Regions from separate parts of the Paenibacillus sp. J22P169 genome, predicted to be linked through region 3. Evidence: riboswitches for the same ligand, from Rfam matches in the RefSeq annotation. Region 3 holds a riboswitch; each other region holds the start of a gene.
What was found. A riboswitch is a leader RNA that binds a small molecule or an ion and turns the genes downstream of it on or off. The one in region 3 is predicted to bind cyclic di-AMP.

Region 1 (7,551 bases), on a different contig from region 3:
AAATATGCAAATCTCGTTTTTTAAAAGATACGTACGTGACAACCGTTAGCAGGGCAATCACGACTGTAGAAATAAGGACATACACGGCATCAAATCCACCGCCATACATGATATTTTTCGCTTCATAATATTTAAACGGGGTTACATATTTTAAGAACTCCAGCTTATCATTGAAGTCAATGGCAATCGATAAAATGAACGTGATGAGCATGATGCCTGTTGCAAGCGAGGCTGCTTTTTTGGAATTTCGATAAACGGCTGCAATGGATGTTCCAATGACCAGAAAGAGCAGCTGTAAAATAAACATACCCAGCATGACGATGGAGATATTACCATTGACGGTCTCACCCTTGCTGTAAGCCCCAACAATCAACATACTCGAAATCCATGACACGAGGTTAAAAATAATAATGTTCACTAAAGCGCTTAGCAGCTTCCAAGTTATGATTTGATTTCTAGATAAAGGCTTCACGAATAGGAACTCTGCCGTTTTATCCCGCTCTTCCTTCGCGATAATATTGGCGCCTAGCATAGCCGCATGTATTGTTGCCATTAAGAAGAAATACAAGACCAGGATGCCAAAATAGCCACTTGCCTTCGATAAATCTAACGCGCCGCCACCCATGATCACTTGGAGGGACTTTGGCATTTCCGCCATAAGATCATTAATCTGTCCGTTAGCCGCCGTTGCTTGGTACTTGTTCATGCCACTTGCTATTAGAAAAATAAGCCCTAGGCTCCAAAAAATCATCGATTTTCGAAACGTTTTCAGTTCTCTACAAAAAATATTCAATGGCTTTCCCCTCCTCTCGCCCTCGTTTTATACGGCATGAACATCCTTTTTCGTGTAGATGAAGTAACTGGCGGCAATGGAAACGACGATAATCGCGATGGCTGCAATGACATAAGATGCTTCATAGCTGGCATGCGCAAGCATGTATTTCCCGTTAAAGTATTTGAAAGGCGAGAAATAACGTTTGGCCCCCTCACCATCTACGGCAACAACCATTCCAATAACGAAAAAGGCAAACACCGTACCGAGACTGACGGATAACACCGCTTTTATTTTAGAAAATACGACTGAAATGATGAATCCTATGGCTAGAAACATGAGCTGGATAAACAGCAAAGTGAGTGAAATCAACAGGAATGTGCTCACATCAAAATCGACCGTTTTTACTTGAAGCGCCATCATATAGGCTGCAGCAATATAAATCACACACGTTATCACTAATGAAGCGACAGCCGCTAATAGTTTGGAAGTCACTATTTTCGTACGCGTTACGGGCTTTGTAAGAAGAAAGTCTGCTGTTTTCTCACGAACTTCCTTGGAAAGGATAGACGTTCCCAAAACCATGGCTTGAATGGCTCCGCATAGCGTAATGTACATAAAGATATACATATAGAATCCAAGCAGGGTACCAAAGGTCTCGATTTCAATACCCAGTGCTTTCCTTACTCCTTCTGGATACCCCTCTAATATGGAAGAAAACTCTGCAAAATCCTTAGAGACAGAAGGAAAAAGGGATAGGAATAGGACGATGACAGCAATTAAGGAGCACGTCCACGTGATTGTGGATTTCCGATACGCTCTCAATTCATGAAGGAAAATATTCATTCCTTTTAAGCCTCCTTCTCATAGTAGTGCATAAAGATCTCCTCTAAATCAGGCTCTTCGATCCAAAGATTTTCAATTTCAATTTCCGCAATTTTTCTCATCACTTGATTAATATTGCCTTTAAATAAGAAGCTGGTTGTCTGGCCTTGAACATCAATGTTGTTGACCCCGGTCATCTTGAAGAAATTAGGGTCGAGTGCTTGTGCAGTGTCAATTTTAAATCGCTTAAAATTGTTTTCTTTTAACGTGCTGATCTTCTCAACCGTTACAATCCTACCTTCCTTAATAATCGCAACTCGATCACAAAGTCTCTGCACTTCACTCAAAATATGAGAGGAAAAAAGAATCGTGGCTCCTCTTTGATTTTGTTGTTCGAGCAATTCAAAAAACTTTTGCTGCATGAGCGGATCCAGTCCACTTGTCGGTTCATCAAGGATAATCAGCTTAGGATCGTGCAGCAGCCCTTGAACGATGCCCACTTTCTTTTTGTTACCCAACGATAGATCATCAATTTTCTTCGTAACGTCCAGATCCATGATTTCAGCAAGCTCTTTGATTCTTTTCGTACAATCTTTTTTGTAAAAGCTGGCTGAATACTTGAGTAGATCAATCACTTTCATGTTGTCATAATAAAAAACTTCTGACGGTAAGTAGCCGATTTCTTTCTTAATCTCAGGCGCAAACTGGATGCAATCTTTCCCGAAAATTTTGGCACTGCCGCTTGTTGGAAAAATCAGAGACAGCAGCGTTCGAATCGTTGTCGATTTCCCGGCACCATTGGGTCCAATAAAACCAAAGATCTCCCCTTCTTCGATCGTAAAACTAACATCTGTAATACCTCTTGAATTGCCATAGGTTTTGGTCAGATTGTTGATTTCAATTGCATGCATAGTGTAGCCCCCTTATGAATTCCTGTTAATTGTTGGGTTTAAAGCAAACAAAAAGAAGCCCTAAGCGTAGAGAATCTCTACTCTCGGGCTTCTTTACATAAGAAGGCGAGTGTGCGGTTCTCTCTCAATGCACTACGAGGTTAGCTGTCGGATTCGGACTTGAGAGCGTCCTACCTAATGCTTGCGAGCATCAAGATTCACCCCATGAAGCCATGTGTTGCTTGTACGGCTTCGATTGGTTCCCCCGTTTCCCTACTGGGAATTAAGTGGTTTAATTTAGTAAAAAATCAACTTGTCGTATTGAATCTTACGCCGTTCTTTGTAGAATGTAAAACGTAGATTCGCCTTTAATTCTTGCTTATTTGACTTTGGCAGTCAATGAAAGCGCATTCATATGGAGATGGCGTTGATTATCCATACTTTGCTACATATTAATGCTCCTTAGGGAATAAAGCATTGAGAAGTCGCCTGCTTAGGACGATCACGTCAATTGGAAACAATGGAATCTATTTGATATACTTACTCCAATCAATGACATCTATTTCATTTTGACGGAGGATTCTAATGTCTAATTCAAGTATGTTTACCATGGCGATGTACCGCCCCCATCCAGGTAAAGAGGCTGAACTAGCCGAGATTGTCAAAGGACATATCCCTGTGCTTCGTGAAGAAGGACTCATCACGGATTTTCCGCCGGTAACGCTTCAATCTGTAGACGGTACCCTTATTGAAATATTCGAGTGGCAATCCGAGGAGGCCAAGGACAAAGCGCATACCTCCCCGAATGTTTGGCCGATTTGGGAAAACATGATGAAAGTTGCAGAACTCGTAAGCCTTTCGTCGTTGCCTGAAGCAGCTAAGCCTTTTCCAAACTTCAAAAGAGTCACTCTGTAGCCATGATGCGCGTAAAAAACCTTCAATTACTTGAAGGTTTTTTTACGTGTTATACAACCGCCGATACTCCTGTGGAGTTAGACCCGTATGTTCCCGGAAGCGCGCAATAAAGTAGCTGCTCTGGGAAAAGCCGATATGCTCTGCCACTTGCTTAATAGTCAAACCGGTAGACATGAGCAGCTGCTTAGCTACAACAAGACGACATTCAAACAGCCACACCATCGGAGTACGCCCCATCACTTCGTGAAACATTCGACTAAAATAATAGGTACTGAAGCCTGCCTGTTCAGCCATCTGCAAGAGCGTAAGCGGACTCGTGCAGTGCGTACGAATATATTCCGCAACCTCCCTCATCCGTGCACGCTTATCCAGTATGGTTGCCGTTCCATGCGTCTCTGCACTTAAGGCAAGCTCAGCAAGCAGTTCATAGAGCTTTACCGCCAATTGTACCTCGTTCCGATCATAAGGTGATGCCAGCTCCAATAAGCCCCCGGTCAGTTGTTTGAGCTTGGGTACATCACTATAGGTAAACAACCATACAGCTGAAGTTCCTTGATCGTTCAACAGCCTGTCAAGTCCCTCACCTGCAAGGTGTACCCAAAATACTTGCCAAGGATCATTCGGATCTGTTCGATACTCCTGCTCAAGACCCGCCCCGTAATAGAAGCCCTGTCCCGCTTCCAGACAGAATTCCTTCCCGTTCGCTTTGACATATCCCTTACCGCCTAACACAATATGTAAGTTTGCTTGTTGCAGCTGCCCCTTAAACCGCCACTCCTGATGTTCGGGGAATTCCGCATATTGACCAATCATATCCGGATACACCGTGTAGTGTTTATACATAGGCTCCGGTAATACATAATGAATTTTCATGTGCCCTCCAAAACGCAAAAATCTGATACACGGAGCAAAATGATGTTATATACATTCAATTATAAAGAAATATAATGAATACATAAAGAACTTTAAACAACAAAAAATTACTATATCAATAGAAATGGGGATGTTGTTCATCATGGAAAAAACCATTCCGGGAGAGAAATTTGACCTAGGTGTGTGCTACTACCCTGAGCAGTGGCCGGAGCAGATGTGGGCTGACGATTATAGGAGAATGCGAGAAATAGGCTTTACCATCGTGCGAATGGGTGAGTTTGCATGGAATTTTTTTGAACCCGAGGAAGGGGTATTCGCTTTTGATCTGTTCGATCGCGCGATTGACCTTGCCCACGAACATGGACTGAAGGTCATTCTCGGTACTCCGACGGCAACACCGCCCGCTTGGATGACCTATAATTACCCGGAAATTCTGAACGTTACATATGAGGGTGTGCAGTATCAGCATGGGCTGAGACGTCACTACAATTACAGCAGCCCTGTTTACCGCGAGTACTGCGCGAAGATTACCGAGGCTATGGCAACTCATTATGCGAACCACCCGGGCGTAGTTGGCTGGCAGATCGACAACGAGCTTAACTGCGAAGTGAATGTCTTTTATGCCGAGGCCGATCATGCAGCGTTTCGGAAGTGGGTACAGGAGAAATATGTTACCTTGGATGCATTGAATCAGGCATGGGGGACTGTCTTCTGGAATCAAAGCTACTCGGACTGGGAGCAAATTCATTTGCCTCGTCCTGCCCCTTCCAAATCCGTTAACCCTCATCAAGCGCTGGATGAAAAGCGATTTATCTCGAATAACACGATCTCCTTCGCCCGTGTGCAGGCAGACATCTTGCGTCAGCTAGCACCAACGCAGTGGATTACAACGAACGGCATGTTTGGTCATCTGGACAGCCATGCCATGACGGATGAACTGCTAGACTTCTTTTCTTTCGACTCGTATCCGAACTTCTCAACCATTTGGAACGATGCCGATCGCGAGAATCCACTCATGGACCGCAGCAATTCCAACCAACTCACCAAGATACGTTCGATCTCCCCTACTTTCTGCATTATGGAGCAGCAGTCAGGCCCTGGCGGTTGGGTTAACACGATGGGACAATCTGCACCCAAACCAGGCCAAATGCGATTATGGACGTATCAATCGGTTGCTCACGGGGCGGATATGGTTCTGTTTTTCAGATGGCGAACGGCAACATTCGGCACCGAAATTTATTGGCATGGGATCAACGATTACCATAACCGTCCCAACCGAAGGGTCGCTGAAGCCGCAACAATTAGCCGGGAATTGGGGAAAATCGGGGAGCTTATTGCTGGGTCTCGCTTCAAAGCGGAAGTGGCCATTTTGCATGATTATGACAATGAGTGGGATGGGGAACTTGACCAATATCATGGTCCTCTAACCAGAGAAAGTGAATACAGCTGGGGGAAAGCCCTACAGTTCAGCCATATTCCATACGATTATTTGTATGTCCAGAATAAGACTACCCTAGATGACCTAGCTCGTTATCAAGTGCTCATCTACCCTCATCCTGCCATCATGTCGGAGGAAACGGCAGAGCTGCTTAAGCAGTATGTAGCGGCTGGAGGCAAACTGCTTTTCGGAGCTCGCTCAGGTTATAAAGATAAACGCGGACATTGCCGGATGACGCCATTCCCTGGTCTCGTCGCGGAGCTTTGCGGGGTCACAGTTGAAGACTTTACGCTCGTCCTGAACAAGGCAGCGACACCTAACATCCGCTGGATCGATGGCGGAGACGAAGCCAATACGCCTGCGCGTCTGTTCAATGACATTCTCCTGCCAGAGAACGGCAACGTACAGACAGTAGCCTTGTTTGACGGCGACTATTATGCCGGCAAACCGGCGCTTACCCGCAACCCTTATGGCAGCGGTGAAGCCTATTATTTCGGCGCAGCGTTCAGCCGCGAAATAGCGGATGCCTTGATCCGCCGCCTTGAGCTGAAGCCTGCGACTACAGGTTGGGCGGAGCTGCCGCCTGAGGTGGAGGTTGCCATCCGCGTGAAACAGGATCGTCGCTTTGCCTTTATCCTGAACTATACCGACAAACCGGTGAAAGCCAATCTTTTTCAGGAGCTGGAAGACCTGTTGGAAGGTGAACGGGTTGATGTGGGGGAGCTGGAGATCGCTCCTTATGGTGTGAAGGTTTTCTCATTATGAGATAGAAAAGGAATCGGTCAGCTGACCGGTTCCTTTCTATTTCTGTGATTTCTGAGCACTATCGATAGTAGGACAACACCCAGCAAACGCCGTTTCGATCGGTAACGATGGCCAGCAGTCCGTTGAACGGCGCTTCATACATTTCCACGTTAATAGCCCCACTGGCCGCAAGCTCTCCGTAGATTGTTCGGAACGCTTCCTCTCTCTCGATACTCACGAACACTCTCACGTAATCGCCTTTCATTATTGGCTTTGCCGCTAGTGTATCCGCAAATTTAAGGATTGCCCCTTCTACATGTAGGTCCGCGTTAAGCACCTCTTCTCCTTGCTTGCGTAAAATCGTGATCTCGCCACCGAATATGCTCTGATAGTACTTGATTTCATCCTTGCAGTTTTCCACCACGATAAAAGGGATAGCTTTCATCATGTACATCCTCCTCACATTTAGTTGCTCGTTTCCGATCCACCCTGCATCTGCTCGCTCTACTCGGTCAGATTGTGAAGCACGATTTTCAAGAGGTTTACCATCCTGTCATACTCTTCATCGCTAATGCCTTTTCTGGTTTTATTTTTTACGCGAGCCAGAGCTTCCTGTACCTTGGGTACCACCTCATACCCCGATTCCGTCAAATATAACAACTGATAGCGGTTGTCGGTAGTATCGACTTCCCTCCGTACATAACCTTCCGCTTCTAGCTTGGAAATGGCTTTCGCGGTTGTCGTCTTATCAATGAGCAGCTTTTCGCTCAGTGCTTTTTGAGTAATTGGCTGCCCAAACGCGATCGCCATTAGAAAAATATATTGCCCGCTTCCAATTCGATATAGCGCCAACTCGGCTGAGATCGCTATCTGCATATGGCGGTATATGGCTGAAATGTATTGGCCATGTGATTCGGTTGGCATACCTTCGTCATTTTGACTCCATTGTTGATTCAGTTTACTTCCCTCCTTTAAATAGGATGTCATTGCAACTAATTTTAGCTTATGCCAAATAGGATGCTATTGCAACTATTAACAAATAAAAAAGTGCCCCACAAGCCATATAAATGGCAGGAGACTCTTTTTTTTGTCAT
Region 2 (7,551 bases), on a different contig from region 3:
GTAGGAAAGGGAGATCCCAATGGTACGACCTTCGCAAACGCTACAGAAGCGCTATATACGGTCGCCTATGGTGTTAAGGGCCTTCGTAAGAAGATGGAGCAAGACTTCACAGTAGCCAAGCTGGAGGGACAGTGGTGGGTGGACGGCGATCCTAGAACTGCACTAGAGGTGCCTAGAGAGGAGTGGCACTGGAAGCTGTTGATTCGTATGCCAACGTATGTCACTGCTGAGGACGTGGAGGAAGCACGTAGAGCTGCCGCTGCCAAGAAAAAAGAGCTTAAAGTGATCTCCAATGTTGAGTATGAGTCTTTGCATGAGGGACGTTGTGTCCAGATGCTGCACGTGGGTCCGTATGCGACCGAGCCAGAAACATTGGCTCAGATGGAGCATTTTATAAAACAAAATCAGCTCAGCTATTGTGGACTTCATCATGAGATTTACTTATCCGACCCGAGGAAGACAGAGCCTGCGAAATTGAGAACGATTTTGCGATATCCGGTTCAAGCGATAGAAGTGGTGAAGGGGTGATTTTTGCTGTAAAATAGAAGATAATGTCGAGAATGGTGGGAGTGATGGCGGATGCGCATACACAAAATGGCTGCAATTGGACAAGCTGTGGTTGTCCTCGTGATCTTGATGGGTTTGTTGTATCCCGCACCTGCCGCCCACGCTTCTTGGTTAGATCGGGTCAAAGATATTTATCAATTGCCAAGCAATGTAGAGCAGATCCAGAAGGATTATGAAGCTACAAAGCAGCAATTAGAAGAACAGAAGGACAAGTTATCTGAAGCCGTCAGACAGTCTCAAGAAATAGAAGAGCGACTTTTGAGTCAGAATGAAGCACTTAAGAAGGACAACGAGCAATTGCAGGAACGCTTGAAGGCCATGGAACAAGTTGCGCTAGACAAAGATAAACGTAATCGGAAAATCACCTACATGGTCATTACGGCCGCGGCATTAGTAGTAGGCTATTTCTTGCTTGGACGCGTGTTTCGTCTCTTCGTATGGCAGAGAAGGAAGCGTGGGATGCGCTAGCAGGAAGGGTGCGAGGAGGTTCTGTTTTTGGAGATCATCTATGAAAATGCAAGCTCACAAGCCAGGATGGCTACACTGAAGCTTCTAAAGGGAGAGGCTGTGCATGTGCTGCATCCCAACCAAATTGTTGCGTTTCAAGGGAGACCAGAGCAACGTGAAGATGCACTGATGAAGCTTCCGAGTATGTATAGGAAGAAGCGTTTGATCCAGTCACGAATACTTGGTCCAGGACGCGTGCTAATGGGTTTGCCAGAAGCGTATAGTTTGGCTGTAGTGCCTGTGGAAGCCGAAGATGATCTATTGTTTGAATTTCGTCATGTGCTGTTCTATACGGAAGGTGTGACGTTTACAACGCATCTACAGAGTGTGAAGAACACGTTGATCACGCAAGATTTAGTCAAAATGCAGTTTCACGGTCCCGGTAATTTAGGTTTGCTAACAGCGGGCCCTATACATCACATCGCTTTGGATCCAGAGGAACCGCTGTACGTAGATGTTAATTGTCTTGTTGCATACCCGCGGCAGGCTAAGCTACGACTTTGTGTATACGGCAACACACTGGCTAGTCAGCATATGAATTATCACTGGGAAATCACAGGGCATGGCCAGGTGCTGATGCAGCCATGTAAGCCTGATCCCAAATTGGACGAACATATGAAATCGGATAGCTTGCTACGCCGAATAGCGAGGGAAGTGCTGCCCTTTGGCGGCGTTTTCATAAAATAATAAAAAAACTTAAAAAATAGTTGCATTTGTCTTGAATACCTGATATATTATTCCTTGTCGCCTCAGAGAAACACTTGCTGAGCGAAAGAGAAATAACCGTATGCGGAAGTGGCTCAGCGGTAGAGCATCGCCTTGCCAAGGCGAGGGTCGCGGGTTCGATCCCCGTCTTCCGCTCCAATATTTGCGCCCTTAGCTCAGCTGGATAGAGTATTTGACTACGAATCAAAAGGTCGGGAGTTCGAATCTCTCAGGGCGCGCCATTTACACTTTATCTTCACTACGGGACGTAGCTCAGCTTGGTAGAGCACCTGCTTTGGGAGCAGGGGGTCGCATGTTCAAATCGTGTCGTCCCGACCACTTAGTTATTTTTAATATGCGGGCGTAGTTTAATGGTAGAACTTCAGCCTTCCAAGCTGATCGCGCGGGTTCGATTCCCGCCGCCCGCTTAAATAAAAAGGATCACCTCCGGGTGATCTTTTTTATTTAAGTAAAGAAACCACCTTCGGGTGGTTTTTTTCGTTATATCTGCAGGAAACGTGGAGTTAAGGTGCGTGGGAACTTCGCATATCAACTTAAGGATTTACAATAGACGCATCCAAGTACTTGGGCTAAAATGGGAAAAACAGGATAAGGAGACTTGCCGTCATGAACGCTATTGAAAGTCGTATTCAGGGGTTACACCAGTTTCGCTCAGAGTTAACGGCGCCATCTGATTTGGCCGCATTCTGGGTGAGAACTTACGAAGAGGCCAATCGAACGATATCTTATACGAAGGAGCGGATTGAAGCTCCTTTCGTCTATGCGGAAGTCAATAAAATAGTATTGGAGGGAGCTGAAGGCACACCTATCCATGCTTGGTTGATGCTGCCAACCGTTGATGCATCCAGTCCTAAGAAGGTTCCATGTGTCGTAACATTCCCCGGCTACTCTGGCTCCAAGGGGAAACCCGAGGATCATGCAGCCTGGCTGCTTATGGGGTATGCGGTACTTGCAGTTGATGTTCGCGGGCAAGGTGGCGAAACAGGTAATACACTGTCACAGGATTACGGGATGACGAAAGGTTGGATCACGCAGGGGATCCTTGATGCAGAGAAGAGTTATTATCGCGCAGTTGCCATCGATTCCTTACGCGCTGTGAGCTGTGCCCTGGAGCAACCAGAAGTCGACAAGGAACGGGTATTCGTATTCGGGGGGAGCCAAGGAGGGGGACTTACTCTGCTAGTCACCGCACTCGAGAAGCGCATTCGAGCAGCCATAGCCCATGTGCCGAATCTATGTCACATGGATCTTGGCATTCTGCAATCCGTGAGTTCCCTTAGTGAGGCAGCCGGATTCGTTACTAGATTCCCAGAGCACTTACCAGACGTGCTGAAGACGCTATCCTATTTCGATATCGTAAATTTAGGGGAGCGTATCGAACAGCCTGTTCACGTGACGGTAGGCTTAAAGGATATGACCTGCTTACCGGAAACTATTTTTGCCGCCTATAATCGTATCGCATCTACCAATAAATCTATTGCGGTTTACCCATTCATGGGCCACGAGCTACCTCCTGGCACTCATACTGCAGCGCATACGTTCTTCTCGAAGTGGTAGGGAGCTGCATGTTCAGTAGGCACGGTTGGACACCCTATAATTGAAGGAGGTGCCAACAGATGGAGCAAGAGTCTTCGTTTGATGACGTATTCGAACTGATGGAAACGGCTTTTCCAATTACGGAGATTAGAAACTATGAAGGTCAACGAGCGCTACTAGCTCATCCCAATTACAGAATAGATGTAGAAAGAGATGAGCAGGGACAAATGCTTGGCTTTTTAGCGAGCTGGAACTTTAGCACGTTTCGATTTGTGGAACATATCGCCGTCAACGCTGCCATAAGAGGTGGCGGGATTGGCAAAAAGATGTTGATGACGTATATGAGCAGTGCTACAACGCCTATCGTACTTGAAGTCGAGCCTCCGAATACCTCAGATGCTACGCGGAGAATTGAATTCTATAAGCGTTGCGGATTCCATTTGAACCTATTTCCCTATGCGCAGCCTTCCCTCCGAGAAGGGCAATTGAAGCTAACTCTCAACATCATGAGTTATCCAGGTCCATTGACTGAAAAAGAGTTTAACCCCTTCAAGAACATTCTGTTCACAGAGGTTTATAAGCAGTCTGTAGGCTTGGTTTGAAGCAATGATGGTAAGACAGCTACTCTACTTGAGTAGCTGTTTTTGCGTGATTTCACTAAAAAGGAAACAATTACCACTGTGCAAAAGTTGTCAGGCTAAAACGAACTATGCTAGTCTAACATAGACAAAAAATGCCGAATCTCGGAGCATCAAAAGCTCTGGTACGGGGGACTTCTTTACTTGGGGTGAATGAATGCTCAGTTAGTCTATGGCTAATGGGGCGCACTAGGGAAACCTCTTCCCGAACCCGTCAACTAACCTCGGAGGCTTCAAGGAGGAACAACGTTTTGAAACTTTTTACAAAAAGCTTTATTTGTTCATGCGCTCTTATAGGCGCAGCCATTCCCCTGTTCGCCGCTCCATCCGCGTACGCCTCTGCGCCAGATACCTCTTCTGTGAAGGTACAGGTCAATGATGAATTAGTGAAATTCCCTGAAGTACAGCCGTTTATTGATACGGAAGGTACACTTCAGGTGCCACTACGCGTGCTGTCAGAGAAATTAGGCTATCAAGTAGGTTGGGCGAAGCAAGGCGATGAAGTCGTCGTCACACTAATGAACAAGGAGCAGGCGATTCAACTAACAACGGACGAAGAGCAAGCTGTCGTGAACAATAAGTTAGTTGAATTAGAAAGCAGTCCGACGTTGCTTAAGGGAAATACATACGTTCCTCTACGTTTCATAACAGAGACGTTTGGCTCTGCGATTGCGTGGAACGATGCGAATAAAATCGCCATCGTGGAAGAGGACGGTAAGTCCCACAAGCCAGCTTGGATTGCACCGCCACCTGCCGCCCCAGCAGTAGCAAAGGTCGTTCAGACATCCGTTTCAGCTCAAATTATTCAAGCTGCAACGACTTTTCGAGGAACACCTTACCGATGGGGAGGAACTACACCCAAGGGCTTCGATTGCTCTGGATTCGTTCGTTATGTATTCGAAGCCAAAGGAATCGAGCTGCCACGCACCTCTGTACAAATGTATGATCAAGCCGGTGCGAGAGTAACCGATTTGAAAGCCGGAGATCTAGTGTTCTTTGCTTCCAATATCGTCAATCATGTGGGCATTTATATGGGAAATAATCAATTCATTTCCGCGACAACGTCCAGTGGTGTAACAGTCGATAGCCTCGCTAGCTCCTATTGGAGCGCAAGATACGTAGGCGCGAAACGCGTGCTATAAGACGGTTACTCAATTAGGTATATGCTAGGTGATTAAGAGCGTATGTTCGCTATGTCTTTCGTAAATGAAAGCAAAGCGGCAGATGCTCTTTTTTTTGCGCGAAAATCTGCGATTTTTATCGAATTTTTGAGGATTATAGCCTATAATGAGAAAATGGTTGGAAGAAAGTAGGTGACGCGTGCGACATGCAAGTTAGTGTCTGGAAAAGCTGGTTTCATAAAATTAAAATGTCGGGTCGAACAGATCGCATGTATAACGTGGAAACAGGTCCTGCCATACCGGAAGACATTCGGGTAGTGATTAAGCAATTTTTTCATACGTATAACCATTTCAAAGGGGCAAGGCAATTCCAAACAGATACCTTTATTAAAGAAGTATTCTACGCGACGAAGCAAGATCCGAAGGATCACCGCTCCATAGATGAGATGGAAAATTATATTCAGATCAAGAATGTCAATCGGTTACGACTGAAATCGTATGTGGTTGATGAATATTTACGTATTGGTGAAAAGGTCTGTATGATTGGTGTGACACGGGAGTTTAGTAATGCGCATCGCAATCGTGTGCTTTATTTTATCGTACAGGAAGAAGGCGCTTGGCGGTTTCATCATATCGTGAGATCTCATCATGGGAAAATTATTGAGAAGTTCCAGGTGAAGGAACAGGTTGGATTTGTGGTTGGGGATGATAAGGTTGCGCTGCTCTTTCTAACACATGCAGATTCGGCGGATGCTTCCACGTATATGTTGGGAGATTATGTTCATACGGAAGGCTATCTGGAAGTGGAGCAAGAGGTAAGCGGTCAGCTCTATTATCGAATTGTTCGGATGAATCGCGTACATTAAGAAAATTAAACTGTCAGGACAACAAGCGGCATGAATAGGCTTTGCTCTGTCGAGTAACGCTTATTTGGTGTGCGTGCCGATAGAAGTAGGTAAGTGGACAGGGCGCACCTCCTTATGAAAGAATAGAATTATCATTCATTAGGTGAGGGTTATATGTTACATGCTTGGAAGGGAGGCAAAGATGGAGAAAGAACCGTTGGAGCTGCAAGCGCAGTTTTGGAAAAAGGTGAATGGTGAGCAGTTAGGGCAGCTTCTGCAAAAGATTGCCTTGAGCACGGAGCTGAAGCCTAGCCAGTTGGCTTTTGTATGTATAGGGACAGATCGTTCAACGGGCGATTCACTAGGTCCCCTTGTAGGAAGTAAGCTTGTAGAGCTAGGCTATCCACATGTCATTGGTACGCTAGCGGCACCGTGTGATGCCAGTAACTTGGCGATCCGCTTGCAGGAAATTCCACCGAATGTCGTGGTGATTGCGATAGATGCTTGTTTAGGACAAAAATTGAGTGTCGGTTTGTACCAGTTGTCGAACCAGCCGTTGGCTCCAGGAAAATCAGTTGGCAAGGTGTTGCCGCCTATTGGTGACTACACGATTGCTGCGATCGTGAATGTCGATGGACCTAGACAGTATAATGTCCTGCAAACGACTTCGTTATATCATGTGCTTCAGATGGCAGATGAGGTAGTTAGTGCAATTGCCTATGCAATTCCTTTGTAGTTGAGGGCAGCAAAGAGGAGAAAGATCGGAGTGATATGTGAGTGATAGGACCAGGTGGCCCAGGAGGGCCAGGGGGAATGGGGCGGCTTTCCGACAGGAATCGTCCCAAGGCTAAGTTGAAGGATGTGTCGATCCGAAGGATTTTGCTATTGTTCAAAAGATATTGGGGACAGCTTTTGGCCATTATCGGCCTAGCGCTGCTTGCGGCATTGATGGGGTTGATCCCGCCCTTAGTCATGAAGGAAATTATTGATACAGCTATCCCTCAGGGTCGTGTGCAGCTATTGTCCGTGATGGCGTTGCTGCTAATCGTGCTGCCTGTTTTGAGCGGAGTGCTTGGCGTGTGGCAAAACCACCTCAATACCAAAGTAACCCAAGGGGTTATTCGGGATTTAGGGCAGTCCTTGTTTATCAATTTGCAGCGACAATCGATGTCGTTCTTCACGGACGCGCGCTCAGGGGAAATTGTGCAGCGGATCACAGGCGATGTGCAATCAGTACAGAGTGTGGTTACGTCTATTGTTGTCTCCTCCATCACGCAGATCGTCATCGTCTTTACGACGATAGGCATATTGTTTGCGCTAGATTGGAAGCTGGCGATCATCTCGGTACTGATTCTCCCGCTCTTTGTGCTGCCTGTGAAAAAGGTATCCCAGGTACGGAAGGCCCTGCGGCTCGAAACGCAAAAGGTACGCTCGGAGATCACCTCGCAGCTGAATGAGAACTTTGGTATCTCGGGTGCGTTGTTAACGCGGATTTTTGGCAGAGAGAAACAGCAAGAGCTTGAATTCACGAAGATGAATCAAAAGGTCATGGATCTCGAGCTGCGCCTCAATTTAGTCGGCCGTTGGTTCGGGATGGCAACGAGCACGTTA
Region 3 (7,551 bases):
TGGTTCTCCCACATTCCGCGCAATCGGATCGACAGCTTTTTACAAGGTTTCCATGAACGGTTGGGCAGTGGGGCGCAGGTTTTTATCGCGGATAACGTGTATGTACCTGGAAGAGGCGGCGAGCTCATTACCCATGAGGATAGCGAGGATACGTACAAAAGACGCGAGCTAGCCGACGGCTCCAAGCATGAAATTCTCAAAAACTATTTTACGTACGAAGAGTTGAATGACATTTTTCGACCTTTGTCCCAGCATTTGCGTATCTTCGTCGGGGGCAGCTTCTGGTATGTGAGTTATACGATCAAATAGCCACCCCAACTTTCACTACTCCATAGGAGGCATCGACCATGAGTGTAACGTTCCATACGACGGTTATGAAAGCCCAAAATAAGAATGCCACGGGGATTTCCATTCCCGAAGAGGTCATGACCACGTTAGCAGGAGGCAAAAAGCCCAGCGTATCCGTGACCCTGAATGATTACACGTATCGGACGACGGTTGCGGTCATGGGCGGCGAATACCTCATCCCGCTTAGTGATGCCCACAGACAGGCCTCCGGTTTGAAGGCAGATGATCCCGTCGAGGTGACGTTGGCCTTGGATCTCGCGCCTCGCACCGTGGAAATTCCTGCGGATCTTCAATCCGCATTGTCGGAAGTGGATGGCGCTGTGCAACGGTTTGAAGCGCTCGCTTTCTCCAAGCGCAAAGAATTCGTCCGACAGGTCGAGGACGCGAAAACACAAGAGACGCGTCTCTGCCGAATTGCTAATGTTGTCACACAGATAAGCGATGTCTAAGTGCTCGACATCCTTTAGTGCCCTGACGTGAATTTCAGCCCGAGCACACCAACTAGAATCAAAACCATAAACAAGATACGCACTAAACTGATCGGTTCATCAAGAAATAGTGTGCCAATGATAATGGCACCGACTGCACCGATGCCGGTCCAAGCCGCATAGGCGGTACCGATAGGAAGAGTTTTTGTTGCTACTGCTAAGAAATAGAAACTAACGATCATGCCTAGAATAGTAACAATGGATGGGACAAGTCGGGTAAATCCGTTGGAAAATTTCAATGATATGGCCCACACCACCTCAAAAACACCTGCAATGACCAGGTATAACCATGCCATAATGAACACTCCTTCATGTAGATATTATGTCGCCAGTGCCACAAAAAAAACAAAGAAAAGCCCGGGAATATCGCACTGCTGCGATAGACTCCCGGGCTTTTCTCCCTCCGTGACCACAGCGTATCCGCTGTGTGTTTTCCCTTGGACCAGCCGGCGACATGCGCCGCGGAACCCTAGAAAACGACATGCCGTTATTATAGGCTGGCTAACATATCATGTCAAGTTATACATTTTGGCTGCCTAGTTGGCTTTTTCCTACTCTTCCAGCGGAATTCCGTTCAATGCCAGATGTGCGCGGAACATATCCATGCCGTCTGGCTGCTCCTGTTCGGGTACCCACGTAGCGGGATCCCAAATCTTCGACAGCTTGAGGGCGCGACTGCAATGCACAAAGCATTCCTGCACCTCGACGCCGACAGCGGCGATGGGGGATTTCCCATTCAGCTGCATCGTCGCTAGTAGCTCCTCGTCCTTTGTTAACCAAGCGCGGCCATTGACGCGGAGTACCATGTCGACGCCTGGAATGATGAATAAGAGACCCACTTGTGGGTTGGTTAATATATTTTGCATCGAATCTAATCGGCGGTTTCCGAGTCTTTCGGGATAGATGAAGCGGTGTTCATCTAGAACACGAACGAATCCTGCGCTATCGCCGCGGGGGGAAACATCACACAGTCCATTCGCGCCTGACGTAGATAAGTAGAATAAAGGTGATTTGGCGATGAACGCTCTTGCGTGCTCGTCGATTTGGTTAATAACTTTATTTTGTACTGCCGGATGCGGCTCTCCGATATCTGCTCTAATCTCATCAATGGATTGAATGATGCCAGGAAACGGTGGGGATGTACTATCTTTTATGCTGTCCATACATTCTTATCCTTCCTCGAGGCCGAAGGGCCCGCCCATATTTATTCCTTGTAGTATACGCTGATACCCTCGTTCAAATGAATGAAGCCCTGCAAGTCGCTCTTACGAGCAAAGCTTGCAGGGCTTCATTCTGTGCCGAGAACATTACTTGGATTCAGCAGTTAGTTGATTGTAAATATCATCCCATAGAACACGTCTGGCTGATACATACCGCTTCGCATAATAGGATTCGCTCAACTTATTCTTAACAACACCTTGATTGGTAGCGGAGTGAACGAATTCACCATTACCGAGGTACATCCCTACGTGAGAGATGCCGCTGCCATCTGTGTTGAAAAATACAAGATCGCCCTTACGAAGATCACTTTTGTCAACCCAGTAGCCTTCACTGTTTTGTGATTTGGAGCTGTGTGGAAGGTCGATGCCGAACTCGTCGAACAAGTAGGACGTGAAACCAGAGCAATCGAATCCTTTGGTTGTCGTTCCTGCCCATCTGTAAGGAGTTCCAACAAGCTCGTCTACCGCTTTATCCATATTGGATGCTGCGAAAACGCTTCCTACACTAACACTCAAAAACAAAACAAGACTAAAAATAAGACCAACAACTTTCTTCAACTGCTTGTCTCCTTCCGGTGCCTACGAGGTTAGCTGGAGGGTTCGGTTGAAGGTTCCCTATGATCCCTGTCTTGCAAGATCAATTCACCCGGAGTGGTTCCCCCGTTTCCCCATAAACTGAGGAATTCGGCATGAAATATTTGGTTTTTTGATGCTAGTCCTTTTAATTCGTCATAAACAATGAAATTCCTCTTTTTTTATAAGAAAAAAGGCTGAAAATTAGGCGAATCGTTCGGAAAACAGACGAAAAAAAGCCCCTTTCTCATGGAGAAGGGGAGAATGCCTGCCTATTGGCTGTTTTGCTGGATATTAATTGGATATTTTGGCTGAAAGAAGCTGATATTGGGAAGAAATGCCCCAGATTTGGATGAAAATATGGAAGAGAGGATACAGTTGATAAATGATTAGTGCTATCAGTCCCGCCCATAGGTAGGTAGCTGTGACCGTGACCCCTGCCAAAAGTCCTGTGAACACTAACAGAATGATGGCAAGTCCGATAATCGGCAGTGAGTATCGAAAGAAAGAGAAGATCGTCGATGTGATACCTAGCTTGGCCGCGATGGCGAATTGCACATACATAAACAGCAGCTGCAGGAGAAATCCGTAAATCAGTAGACTCAGTATCCAAGGCAGAAGCTTGAGAATGACCTGCTCATAGGAACCGCTATGCCCAAGAACATAAGCAGCTTTCGGGAGGAGCCAGATGAGTGGAAACAGGGTAAGTGCGATCCGGATGAGATACACGAGTAGAAAAGGGAGCATAAGCTTTTTCATCCCGCGAAAGAAACGGTAGCCAGCATTCTGGTGAGCGTGCGTGAGTGAATAATAAACACCGCCATTTAAGAGAGGCGTCAGCAGCATGCGAGCACACAAGAGAGCACCTAGCCACCATAAATAGGAATAGCTGAGATCTGTTTTAATTAACTGGAACTGGCCTTCAGCTAGAAAGATCTGCAATGCCTGCTTGGGCTGCTCGGCGCCAGGGAACCGATGCATGAGGGGGACGAGTATTCCCTGCACGAGTTTATACAGGAGAATACCCCAGCCCATCTGATAAAGGAATAAAATGATCGTGGCAAAGGGCTGTGCCATAGCTGCCCTGAAGCCTGATTTGATATAGGTGGCCAACGAGGGTCCCTCCTCAGAGTTTGTCATGAGACGTAAGCCAAGTCCTTACCAGGCGACTGAGCCGAATATGGCTTGCAGGAACTGAATAATGCCGAGATTCCACCGAATTTGCCACTTTGTATTTAATTGGGTTTGATAAAAGTTGTTGATGTGCTTATTTTCGAGAATGAGCGTGTACTTGGGATCAATGCGCACCCAGTCGACAGGGGAGGCATGCGTTAATTTGAACTCAATGCTGCCTTCCTTACCATCCCATGTTTTATCTAACGTTGTACCATCTGCGAAGTGGAACTGGACAGGCACTTCCGGTGAGTTGCCGCCATGCTTCACGATGCGGACCGTGCTTTCGTAAGTCTCGGACCCCTTGCTGCCCTGAGGCTGGACGTGTACACTCTCGACAGAATAATCCATCATCATACCGCCATAGACATACTGATTAAAGAAATCATCCCACTTTGTTTTGCTGACATCCTCCACAACTTGTTGGAAGTCCTTCGTAGAAGGGTGCTTGAACTGCCACCTTTGGAAATAGGTTTTCATAATACGGTCCATCACCTTCGTACCGACTTGCTGCTCAATTGCTTTCAGCACGAGCTTGCCACGCGTGTACACATTTTCTGCATACTGATCATGACCTTTGTAAGCCCATGCATCCTTCTGCAGCCCATTGGGTGAGGTAATATAACTGGATTCGACAGGCAAATTAGGTACATCCCCATATTCAGCTTCCATGACTTTATCCTCCGCATAAGAGGTGAAGCCTTCATCCAGCCATGCTTCTTCGAATTCATTGCTGGCAACGAGTCCATAGAAGAATTGGTGGCCGATCTCATGCACGACGACGCGTTCCAGCTCTAAGTCGGGATCCTTGTCGCTGGCACCCCAGGCAGTAACCAAAGTCGGATATTCCATGCCGCCCGCGCCATTCCCGCCCGGAGGCGGCACTACGATAGAGAGGGTAGAGTAGGGATACGTTCCGTACCACTGACTGTAACGTGAGAGTGCTTTTTTGGCTGCATACATGTAGCGATCCTTTAAATCTTGATGATTCGGATCGAGGTATAGCTTGATCTTGACCCCAGGAATTTGTGGTGTCGAGAAGGGCTCTTCCACATAGATGAAATGCGGAGAGGCCGACCAAGCGAAATCATGGACATCCTCGGCATAAAATTGGTACGTCTTGGTGCCCTTATCCGTCACAGCAGGCTTCACAGGAAACCCTGTAGCGGCCACAATGTAATTCGCAGGCACTTGGATTTTCACATCATACATGCCGAAATCAGCATAGAACTCGGAATTGCCATGGTATTGATGAAGATCCCAGCCAGGTTCAGTCCGGCCCCTTGTTCCCTTACGTTCATAGGCGGCAACCTTCGGAAACCATTGTCCAGCCATAACAAAGTCATCGACGTACCCCATTCTGGCAAAAGCTGCAGGCAGCTTAACAAGGAATTCGGTTTTGATGGTTACAGTTTCTCCAGGTCCTACGGGCTTAGATAAAGGGATTTTGATCAGTGTATGGTCGTCCTTGTTGCCATCATCCGGCTGCACGAACGACATCCGCTTGGTGAGATCATCACCCGTATCCGACTTCACAGAGAGCAGTTCCATACTTCCGCCACTCTCTGCCTTCGCTTCATCCTCCCGCAGCTTACCTCCAGACTCGCGCATGAATGTCGTTTTCTTCGATGCGAAAGCATTCGGATAGAGGTGCAGATACATTTCTTGTACAGGAACAGAGCCTGGATTTTCCCACGTGAGCGTTTGTTGTCCTTGGAGCTGTTGGGTTTCTGGTGTGTAGGCAACGTTCATGTGATATTCGGCAATACGATAACTAAGTGGTGTTGAGGTTTCTAACGGTTTGCCATTACCATTATCTGCAGGCTGCATGTCCGGTGTCTTAACAATAGGTACATCTTTAGAGACGACAGGAACAGTCCCTCTTGGTGTGGAGGGGAGCAAGGTGTTCGTTATTAACACTGCGCCGGCAGCAAGGAGCATGACAGCAAACCACTGTACCTTGCGGCTATTGAATAGAGCATTCATATCCATGAGATTCACCCCGCCTAAACAAGCATCTACAGCATGTATATGTAGACAACCTAGGGAATATTTCTGCGAGGTGAAAGAAATGTTTAGAAATGGGAATGGGAGACACCGCCCCTTGTTCTAATGGATGACTTTCGCTACAATGAAAGCAAGTCGTCATTTTAACTTTATGTAGAGTGGAAGGTGCCCTTATGGAAGCGGATAAGAAGAAGCTAGCCTTAAATATAGTAAGTTCAAAAGTGAATCACAAAGGCTTCGGTGCAGGAGCCATTGATCTTAGTAACGTCTCCGGCATTATTATTGATGGGGATGAAGCTTATCTGGATGAAGGAACACTGCATGCTAAGAGTAAGATCGAGAAAGGGATTAAATTCTCCACGAACAAGGAGGATGTCCCTAATGGTCGTAAAGCGTGGATCGTGTGGGTAGCGGTTGATCGCACAGAGGATGGCGCCTACTATGCGGGGATGTCTGCTTGTGAGATGTTAATCGATACGGAAGCGCGCCGCGGATGGAAGATTCTTGCGGAGCACGTGAACAAAATGGACGGAGCTATGAAACGTAAGTTTATCCTAGAAGGATTGTCGGACAGTGAGCGGGGAGCCCTTCGAAACACACTGATTGCACATAATGAAGACTGGTGGAACCGCTCGGATCAAAGCCTTAAGGACGCACTCTCCTAAGCTTTCCATAGCGAATATGGAGAATATGAACATTATGTGTCATCCATTGTTACACAATGTCGAAGCGGGTATACTAGACCCTAGTGTATGTTACCTCATATACTAGGACAGCAAAAAGGCAGGACTAAGACGCGCTTAGTACTGCCTTTTTGTGTTTTCATTTAGAGGAATATTAGTCGTTCCACCAACGTTTAAGATCATTCCACCAAGAGCCGTTGTCCCCTTTGGAACCGGCTTTTTGACCGCTCGTCGCATCCGGATTGGCAGGCTTGCCAGTACAATACGTCGTAGGCTCCGTGCCAGCAAGGAAAGCTTCCATTTTGGCGTTCGGACAGTCCTCATTGGATAATTTGCCGCTCACAGGATCAATGTACACGGTCGATACGCCCTCAGGGATTGAGAACATCTTCGGCGGAATAGCATCCAAGGTCTGTTCCGTGAAATCCGCGAAGATCGGCGAGGCTAGGTGTGATTCCACCGTTGAAATATCGCGGCTCTTGTCATAGCCCACCCAGACCGCGGTGGAAAGCTCAGGTGTGAAGCCGACGAGCCAAGCATCCGTATCGGTCGTACCCGTTTTGCCGGCAATCGGCCGCTTTATTGTACTTGCGACACGGTTACCCGTTCCGCCCTCTTCGAACACGCTTTCCATTAGATTGGTCATCACATACGCAACCGCAGGTGGAATAACTTGCTCCTCCGCAGGCGTCGCTTCATATAAGACGCGGCCATTCGCATCTTCGATTCGTAGGATGGCCGTTGTTTCATGATGTATCCCTTGATTCGCGATCGAGGAAAAGGCTGAAGCCATTTCCAGTGGACTCACGGGGAAGGAACCAAGCGCAAGGGATGGCAGCGGCTTCATCGGTGAAGCAATGCCTAGCTTACGCGCGAAGTCTATGACCTTCTGTGGACCCACCTCGAGAATCGTGTGCACGGCATAGATGTTATCCGATTTAGAAATCGCCTGACGCATATCAATATTCCCATTTGTATACTGGTCATTGAAGTTTCTTGGCGTATAGTGCTGCCGCCCATCATCGTAGGTAAATACCGTCGGTTCACTTTTGACCATAG
Region 4 (7,551 bases), on a different contig from region 3:
GGCGACGCCAGATTCATAATATTCAATGCCTGCAGCTGCGGCATAGCTAGAATAAACATCGCAGGAATGATCGCGAAGTATTTAGCAATGTCGTTGGCGATCGAGAACGTCGTCAAAGCTCCACGAGTGATCAATAGCTGTTTACCAATGGAGATCACCGAAAGCAGCTTGGTCGGATCGGAATCCAGATCGATCATGTTAGCCGCCTCTTTGGCAGCCATCGTCCCTGAATTCATTGCGAGTCCTACATCCGCTTGTGCAAGTGCAGGCGCATCATTCGTGCCGTCGCCCGTCATGGCTACAAGCTTACCTTCTTGCTGTTCTTTCTTGATCGCCGCAATTTTATCTTCCGGCTTCGCTTCAGCAATAAACTCATCCACACCGGCCTCGAGTGCAATCGTTGCAGCCGTAAGTGGGTTATCCCCTGTGCACATGACGGTTTTGATACCCATTGCGCGAAGTTCTGCAAATCGTTCCTTCAAGCCCGGTTTTACCGTATCCTTGAGGTAAATAACGCCATAGATCCGCTCGTTAATCGTGACCGCTAGTGGAGTGCCGCCGGCTTTCGCGATTCTGTTCGTTATCGTTTCTAAGTCATCTGGAATTTTGCCGCCAAGCGCAGCTACATATTTTTTGATCGCATCTACCGCACCTTTGCGGAATTTTATACCGTCTTTTAGATCAAGCCCCGACATCCTCGTTTCAGCGGTAAACTCCACCACTTCTGCATCCGAGTAGTGATCCGCTTGCCAAGACTCGCCAAGTTTATTCGCAAGCTCAACAATCGAGCGTCCTTCTGGTGTTTCATCCTTCACAGAAGCTTGCAGAGCTGCAAACGTAATGTCTTTCACAGATTTGCCACCCACAGGCACAAATTCCGAAGCCATCCGATTCCCGAAGGTAATCGTCCCTGTTTTATCTAGGATCATGGTGTCGATATCGCCAGCAGCTTCAACCGCTTTACCTGACATCGCAAGTACGTTAAACTGCGTCACACGGTCCATGCCCGCAATACCGATCGCTGACAAGAGACCACCGATTGTTGTTGGAATGAGACAAACGAGCAAGGCAATCAACGTGGAAATTTCTAATTTCACATTTAAATAGGATGCCATCGGAACCATGGTCATAATGACGATTAAGAAGATCAGTGTCAATACAGCAAGCAGCGTCGTTAAGGCAATTTCGTTCGGTGTTTTCTGCCGTTTAGCACCTTCGACGAGTGCGATCATGCGATCCAAGAACGATTCGCCGGGATCCGTCAACACTTTGACAACGATATAGTCAGAAGCTACCCGCGTACCGCCTGTCACAGATGAGAAATCGCCGCCAGCTTCCTTAATTACAGGAGCAGATTCACCTGTAATGGCTGACTCATCAATAGAAGCTAAGCCTTCAATAATTTCGCCGTCGGACGGGATGATCTCTCCAATTTCAATGCGGACCACATCTCCCTTGCGAAGAGAAGTCGAAGACACTTGCTTATAAGAACCATCCTTTTGAACCAAGCGAGCCATCGTATCGGATTTCGTCTTCCGCAGGGAATCAGCCTGAGCCTTACCGCGACCTTCGGCCAGCGCTTCGGCGAAGTTAGCGAATAATAAGGTGAACAGTAAGATTAAGAACACCGCAATGTTGTAGCCTCGCCCTACTTCCGTGCTGCCAAAAAGCTCAGGTGCGAGAGAAAGCAGAAGGGTAATCACCGTACCAATCTCAACCACAAACATGACCGGATTCTTGATCATAATCCAAGGATTTAATTTTTTGAACGAATCAACGATAGCTTGATTCATAATTTCTTTGGTTAAAGTTTTTTTACGTTCCACAGTCCAATCAATCCTCCATCTCTATTACGTCTATCCTTTTAACGCGCCGCCAGATGTTCAGCAATCGGCCCCAGTGCCAGCGCCGGGAAGAACGTTAGAGCACCAATAACTAGAATAATCATGATCATAATTCCCATAAATAAGGGAGTATTCGTCCGCAGTGTCCCCGTCGTAACAGGGACGACTCGCTTCGTAGCAAGGGAACCCGCAATAGCCAGCATCGCGATGATCGAAATGTAACGGCCAAACAGCATCACCATACCAATGCCCAAGTTGTAGAAGTTTGTGTTCGCAGTCAGGCCACCGAAGGCAGATCCATTATTGGCTGCGCCCGATGTGAAAGCATACAGCACTTCAGAGAGACCATGTGTGCCCTGGTTGGCTATGGAATGAATAGATTCAGGACGAATCAGCGCCCAAGCTGTCGGTGCGAGAATGATAAGCGGATGGGTAAGAATCGCGATAGCCGCTAGCTTAATCTCTTTACCTTCAATCTTTTTACCTAAAAACTCTGGCGTACGCCCCACCATTAACCCGCAGATAAACACGGATAAGATCAAGTAAAGCAAGCCGTTTAACAAGCCTACTCCTTTACCGCCGAACACATTGTTCAACATCATTTCTGCAAAAGGAACAATGCTTCCAAGTGGCGTAAGCGACTCATGCATATTGTTTACACTGCCTGTTGTTGCAGCTGTGGTCACGGCTGTAAATAAAGCTGATTCCGACGGTCCGAATCGAACCTCTTTACCTTCCATGTTGCCATGTACGCCTAACGCATCTACTGCAGGCACACCTTTATACTCAGCATAGAATACCGTAGCGACCATAACTAAGAAAATAATCCCCATTGCTGCAAAGATCGTCCAGCCTTGCTTCTTGTTCTTGATCATGAGGCCGAATGCATACACCAGCGATGTAGGAAGCAGCATCATACAAATAATGTGGATTAAGTTCGCAACAGGTGTTGGATTTTCAAATGGATGCGCGGCGTTCGTACCGAACCAGCCACCACCGTTGGTACCTATGTGTTTAATAGATTCAAAAGAAGCTACTAAACCACGGGTAATTGTTTGCCCAGCACCTTCAATGGTTGTAGCTTGTACGGCCCCTAGTAGGGTTTGTGGGACACCTTGAAAAACTAAAACCAATGCAACTATGAAGCTAAGCGGTAGAAATACCCGTGTAATCGCTCTTGTTATATCGACATAGAAATTCCCAAGATTATCTTGACGGCCAACTAGACCGCGTGTGAATGCAACGGCAATAGCAAATCCAGTTGCTGCCGAAGTAAACATCGGGAACGTAAGCCCCACCATTTGTGACAAATAGGACATGGTATTTTCACCGCTATAGGCTTGCCAATTCGTATTTGTAATGAAAGAAACAGCTGTATTGAATGCGAGTGCCGGAGGCATATTACCTATGCCATCAGGGTTAAGCGGTAAGTATTTTTGAAGCCTAAATATCGCATACATGAGCAGCATCATGACAAAGTTAACTAACAGGACAGCTCCTAAATACTTTTTCCATCCCATGCCCTCGTCTTCTTTAACGCCCATTATGCGATAAGATACACGCTCGAAAGGACCAAAAACACGATCAAGGCCACTCTTTTCATAGCCGAATACTTTAACCAAGTAACTCCCCACTGGCTTTACCAAAAGCATGATAATACCCAGTGTGATGACTACTTGTAACAATCCCATACCCATAGTAGGTTCTCCCCTTGCTTACATAATCTCATATTCTAGAATTAAAATTTCTCCGGCTTCACTAAAACAAAACCGAGATATACAATGATGGCACATGCAATTAATCCAATAACAATCATTTGATTGCCTCCTTTACGCCTTTTCACAATATTTCGCAAATCCCCAAAACCCTAGAAATGTTACGGCAAATAATAAAATCATCGTTACATCGTTGTACACGGACACACCTCCTTTAAATCAGACAGAACCTATGTTTTTATTTGTTTTTAGAGCTGATAGTAGAAATTTGACGTCACCATTTTTAGAATAAATGACATGATCAGCACCCAGTCCTTTATAAATCAACCGGGGATTCACGCTTTGCGTGATGATATAAATGGACCTGGAGGTCCAACTACGGCATATCTGGATATACCTGCAGCATAAAGGTAAGCTTTCCTCGAACAAAACGACATTCCCAATCGGATAGTCGGGAATGATAGACGCCCCTCGATCCGTCGTATCCACTTGGATAATTTTCTTCACTCCTTGACCTTCTAACTTGATTGTCTCCATCTTGTTGTTAGTTAATGCAACAAAAGGAAGACCAACCAATTTCGTATGTTTCATAAACTCCACGCCTGCTTTGGTTGGCGCAGCTATCAGCAAAAAATCACTTTGCATGCACACCGTCCTCCTTGCCTGAATCATTGTAACGCCGATCTGTATAAAAAGGGGGTAAAGAAACTATGGCATCCGTATAAAAAAAGTATAAAAATATGGATTCTCGTGTCGCCCAACCTAGTTAAATTAAAAGAGCACCTCCCCACGCAATTACAAGTGGTTGAAGGTGCTCTTTGAATTGGAATCAAGCTCTCTCTTAGAAAGAGATATACGCGCCAGAATGCTCAAATAAATAAGTGCGATCAGTTAGGCATGGTAGTTCTTGTTCACTTGCAGTTGATAAGTTCTCTAGCTTTTCAGATAAATTCGTTAGTGCAGATGCCATTAAATGAGATCTTACTTCTCCCCATGCCTCTTGTTTCTGATGAACGTACTGCAAACCGTCCTTAAGGGTTAAACCTTTGAGCTTCTGGAAAACAGCCGCCCATTGAACGAAATCCCCTTTAAGGTTGCCGCATGGAATCACGAATTGCCCTAAACCACATGTTCCGAGATTCGTTGAAATCGTCAGTAAACCGCAATGACAGTTCGTGCCATGCCCAGGCTGCAATTTATCGGATAATTCACAATCAAATCGAAAACATTCAATGCGGGTAATTTGACATTCCTTCGTACATGCATCTGATTCTCTTACTAGCGTCAGGGGTTCGGGGTACATAATAGATTCACTCTCCTCAATTGTGAACAACAAAAAGAAGCCAAAGAGCAGAGAATCTCTACTCACGGGCTTCGGAGCAGCGAGAATAATCGCGCTGCGGAAGGCACGCAAAGAAGGTGGTTCTCTCCCAATACGCTTACGAGGTTAGCTGTCGGATTCGGGCTTGGAAGTGCCCTACTTTGGCAAGCTGCGCTTGCTTTAGATTCACCCCGAGGAACCGATTCTACATGACGATCGGCTCCGGTTGGTTCCCCCGTTTCCCTTGCGGGAACTCAGCGTTGTGCATCTATGTGTTGTTGCTGAACCGAATGTTACGCCGTTTGCTCATGGATGTAAAATGCGCTGGAAGCACTTATTTCGCAATCTGTGGTAGGTGATGTTTATGAAAGCGCGACCAATTATAAAACACATGCATTTTCGATAGAAATGCTTCGACTTACTTCCGTTTTTGCCATTTTGCTGTAATCCGGCCTATGCTCCAACGACGTTTAGAAAACCAACGGATTTACATTTTTATTCTATTTTTATACGTTTGCTATTCATTCTTTACCCCCTTTTTATACGGTTCAAACATACAATTATGACATATATTCATTCACTACCGACTCTGAGACTAAGTCAAAAAGGAGAACTGTCATGACTTCCTCCCCCCGTTATTATTTAGGGATAGCACCTCATTTGTTAAATCCGGTTGATTTACATTACGAGTGGTTTGGTGTCTTATGGCTAGAAGAGGAAAATCATTTCCCTATCATTGTTGGTTACTGGTTTTCTAAAGAAAAGTCCGAGATTACACAAGATGCTATCCTGTCCGGATTTTCAACATGGACCGAAATATCTGATCATCAAATCATTAAGAGAATGTATCAGTCTATAAGAAACAAGCAAAAGAAACAGGATTGGGAGAAGCGGACTCGCTTGTCTATCCGTACGATTTTCAAATCACCTTGGAATGAAGTTGCCTCAGGATTGTATATCATCAAATCGCGGGAGACATACCCCCTTCATGTTTCTGCCGTTCTGAAGAAGAAATTCTTTGTTTGGTTGGAACATGCCGCCGTCTGTGAAACAGAGGAAGAGCTTCGTGGGTTTATGAAACGGGTAAGTGAAGAGCATCAGATGGAAATCTTAATGAAAAAAAGCCGTTAAAATAACAAAAAGCTTCAGATAACAAAGAATGTTAGATGAAGCTTTCCCTGTATGTAGCAATTTCTGCACTAAGTAGATCATCAAGTGGAATCCAGTCGATACCCTCTTCATGAGATACCTTTATTCTTCTAGATTCCTGATCAAGCTTAGTTATTAAACCGGTAATCTGACGGTCACCCTTGTCATCATATATGCTCAAGATGATAAATTTCTGATCTTGAAGAGCTTCACTAATTACATTCGCTAATTTTTCATTCTGTCGATTTACGTTAAATTTCATTCCCTCACACCCTCATAAGAACATTAGTTCGTAAAAATATTATACGCTTAATATCACATGAGGTAAAGTAATCGTAAATAATTAATTATTGAGCATTGGGTTCCCGTGCCGCAGGAGCATTCCCTGCCCAGTTAGTCGAAAAAATCGACTAACTCACGTGCCGGAGGAGCTTTCCGTACCCTATTAGTCGATAAAATCGACTAACTCACGTGCCGGAGGAGCTTTCCGTACCCTATTAGTCGATAAAATCGACTAACTCACGTGCCGGAAGAGCTTTCCGTACCGAGTTAGTCGAGTAAATCGACTAATTCACGTGCCGGAGGAGCTTTCCGTGCCCAGTTAGTCGACTAAATCGACTAACTCGCGGGTCGGAGGAGCAGCTTTCCGTACCCACTTAGTCGAAAAAATCGACTTACTCACGTGCCGGAGGAGCATTCCGTGCCCAGTTAGTCGAAAAAATCGACTTACTCACATGCCGGAGGAGTTTCCCCTTTTGAAACTCACTATCCCGTCAAGCCGCAGCCACCCCATCCTACTTTTTCAAATGATACGGCACAGTCGTCACAATCAAGTTCCGCTTATACAGCAGGAAGGCCCTTATCAGCAAGCTGGATTGATTGTGCAGGATGTTATGCCAATTTTTCTTGGGTATAAACTGTGGGATGATCACGGTTACCCGGAATTTAGACTCCGAAGCCTTGTGTTCCACCGTATCAATGAATTTGGTCAGCGGATGAACAATACTTCGATAATGGGAATGCAGCGTGACTAAACGCACATCGGGCTGCCACTTCTGCCATTTCTCCTCAAACTTTTTCTCATCGTCTCGTTCAAAAGCCACATACACCGCAATAATTTGATCGGGTGAAAGTGATTTGGCATAGTTCAACGAATTCTCCACCACATTGGTGAAGCCTGCAACTGGTACGATCATGACATTCCCTTCAATCGGGATGACGGGTTCACAAGAAGTGAGGCGCAATTGTTCAGCGATCGCATCGTAGTGTTTTTTAATTTGATGAAAAATAAAAACAATGAGCGGGAGGAAAATGAGGACACTCCACACTTGTCCAAATTTGGTGATAAAGAAGATCATCATGACGATAAAGCTCATGAATGCGCCAACCAAATTTACTGATAATTTGAGCAACCAGCCTCTCGGCTTTTCCCGAATCCACTTCACCAACATTCCTGTCTGAGCCAGTGTAAAGGGGATAAACACCCCCACGGCATAGAGTGGGATGAGCTGCTCCGTTTGCC

Region 1: linked by a shared signal. The riboswitch ahead of AC58QG_RS19020 (ABC transporter ATP-binding protein) and the one ahead of AC58QG_RS36010 (C40 family peptidase) in region 3 are both predicted to bind cyclic di-AMP.
Region 2: linked by a shared signal. The riboswitch ahead of AC58QG_RS17920 (C40 family peptidase) and the one ahead of AC58QG_RS36010 (C40 family peptidase) in region 3 are both predicted to bind cyclic di-AMP.
Region 4: linked by a shared signal. The riboswitch ahead of AC58QG_RS22435 (hypothetical protein) and the one ahead of AC58QG_RS36010 (C40 family peptidase) in region 3 are both predicted to bind cyclic di-AMP.

Annotation. Positions count from the first base shown of each region.
Region 1 is NZ_JCAUAO010000003.1:263,698-271,248, reverse strand. It holds gene AC58QG_RS19030 (DUF2705 family protein) at 1-793, opposite strand, end outside; gene AC58QG_RS19025 (ABC transporter permease subunit) at 821-1,618, opposite strand; gene AC58QG_RS19020 (ABC transporter ATP-binding protein) at 1,624-2,508, opposite strand; cyclic di-AMP (ydaO/yuaA leader) riboswitch at 2,623-2,787, opposite strand; gene AC58QG_RS19015 (antibiotic biosynthesis monooxygenase family protein) at 3,073-3,402, shown strand; gene AC58QG_RS19010 (AraC family transcriptional regulator) at 3,445-4,275, opposite strand; gene AC58QG_RS19005 (beta-galactosidase) at 4,418-6,478, shown strand; gene AC58QG_RS19000 (VOC family protein) at 6,537-6,905, opposite strand; gene AC58QG_RS18995 (MarR family winged helix-turn-helix transcriptional regulator) at 6,962-7,444, opposite strand.
Region 2 is NZ_JCAUAO010000003.1:2,153-9,703, forward strand. It holds gene AC58QG_RS17875 (GyrI-like domain-containing protein) at 1-528, shown strand, start outside; gene AC58QG_RS17880 (SH3 domain-containing protein) at 580-1,035, shown strand; gene AC58QG_RS17885 (AIM24 family protein) at 1,063-1,761, shown strand; tRNA gene AC58QG_RS17890 (tRNA-Gly) at 1,864-1,938, shown strand; tRNA gene AC58QG_RS17895 (tRNA-Arg) at 1,945-2,021, shown strand; tRNA gene AC58QG_RS17900 (tRNA-Pro) at 2,042-2,118, shown strand; tRNA gene AC58QG_RS17905 (tRNA-Gly) at 2,137-2,207, shown strand; gene AC58QG_RS17910 (acetylxylan esterase) at 2,407-3,357, shown strand; gene AC58QG_RS17915 (GNAT family N-acetyltransferase) at 3,417-3,938, shown strand; cyclic di-AMP (ydaO/yuaA leader) riboswitch at 4,061-4,222, shown strand; gene AC58QG_RS17920 (C40 family peptidase) at 4,226-5,116, shown strand; gene AC58QG_RS17925 (hypothetical protein) at 5,302-5,961, shown strand; gene yyaC (spore protease YyaC) at 6,143-6,676, shown strand; gene AC58QG_RS17935 (ABC transporter ATP-binding protein) at 6,754-7,551, shown strand, end outside.
Region 3 is NZ_JCAUAO010000020.1:22,133-29,683, reverse strand. It holds gene AC58QG_RS36030 (methyltransferase domain-containing protein) at 1-309, shown strand, start outside; gene AC58QG_RS36025 (YdeI/OmpD-associated family protein) at 348-797, shown strand; gene sugE (quaternary ammonium compound efflux SMR transporter SugE) at 812-1,132, opposite strand; guanidine-I (ykkC/yxkD leader) riboswitch at 1,219-1,320, opposite strand; gene AC58QG_RS36015 (MSMEG_1061 family FMN-dependent PPOX-type flavoprotein) at 1,388-1,999, opposite strand; gene AC58QG_RS36010 (C40 family peptidase) at 2,144-2,614, opposite strand; cyclic di-AMP (ydaO/yuaA leader) riboswitch at 2,618-2,756, opposite strand; gene AC58QG_RS36005 (hypothetical protein) at 2,924-3,742, opposite strand; gene AC58QG_RS36000 (M1 family metallopeptidase) at 3,788-5,794, opposite strand; gene AC58QG_RS35995 (YwhD family protein) at 5,983-6,474, shown strand; gene AC58QG_RS35990 (transglycosylase domain-containing protein) at 6,647-7,551, opposite strand, start outside.
Region 4 is NZ_JCAUAO010000004.1:492,920-500,470, reverse strand. It holds gene kdpB (potassium-transporting ATPase subunit KdpB) at 1-1,826, opposite strand, end outside; gene kdpA (potassium-transporting ATPase subunit KdpA) at 1,865-3,535, opposite strand; gene AC58QG_RS22445 (potassium-transporting ATPase subunit F) at 3,583-3,660, opposite strand; gene AC58QG_RS22440 (hypothetical protein) at 3,779-4,204, opposite strand; gene AC58QG_RS22435 (hypothetical protein) at 4,401-4,973, opposite strand; cyclic di-AMP (ydaO/yuaA leader) riboswitch at 4,980-5,150, opposite strand; gene AC58QG_RS22430 (hypothetical protein) at 5,499-6,011, shown strand; gene AC58QG_RS22425 (YolD-like family protein) at 6,043-6,291, opposite strand; gene AC58QG_RS22420 (APC family permease) at 6,824-7,551, opposite strand, start outside.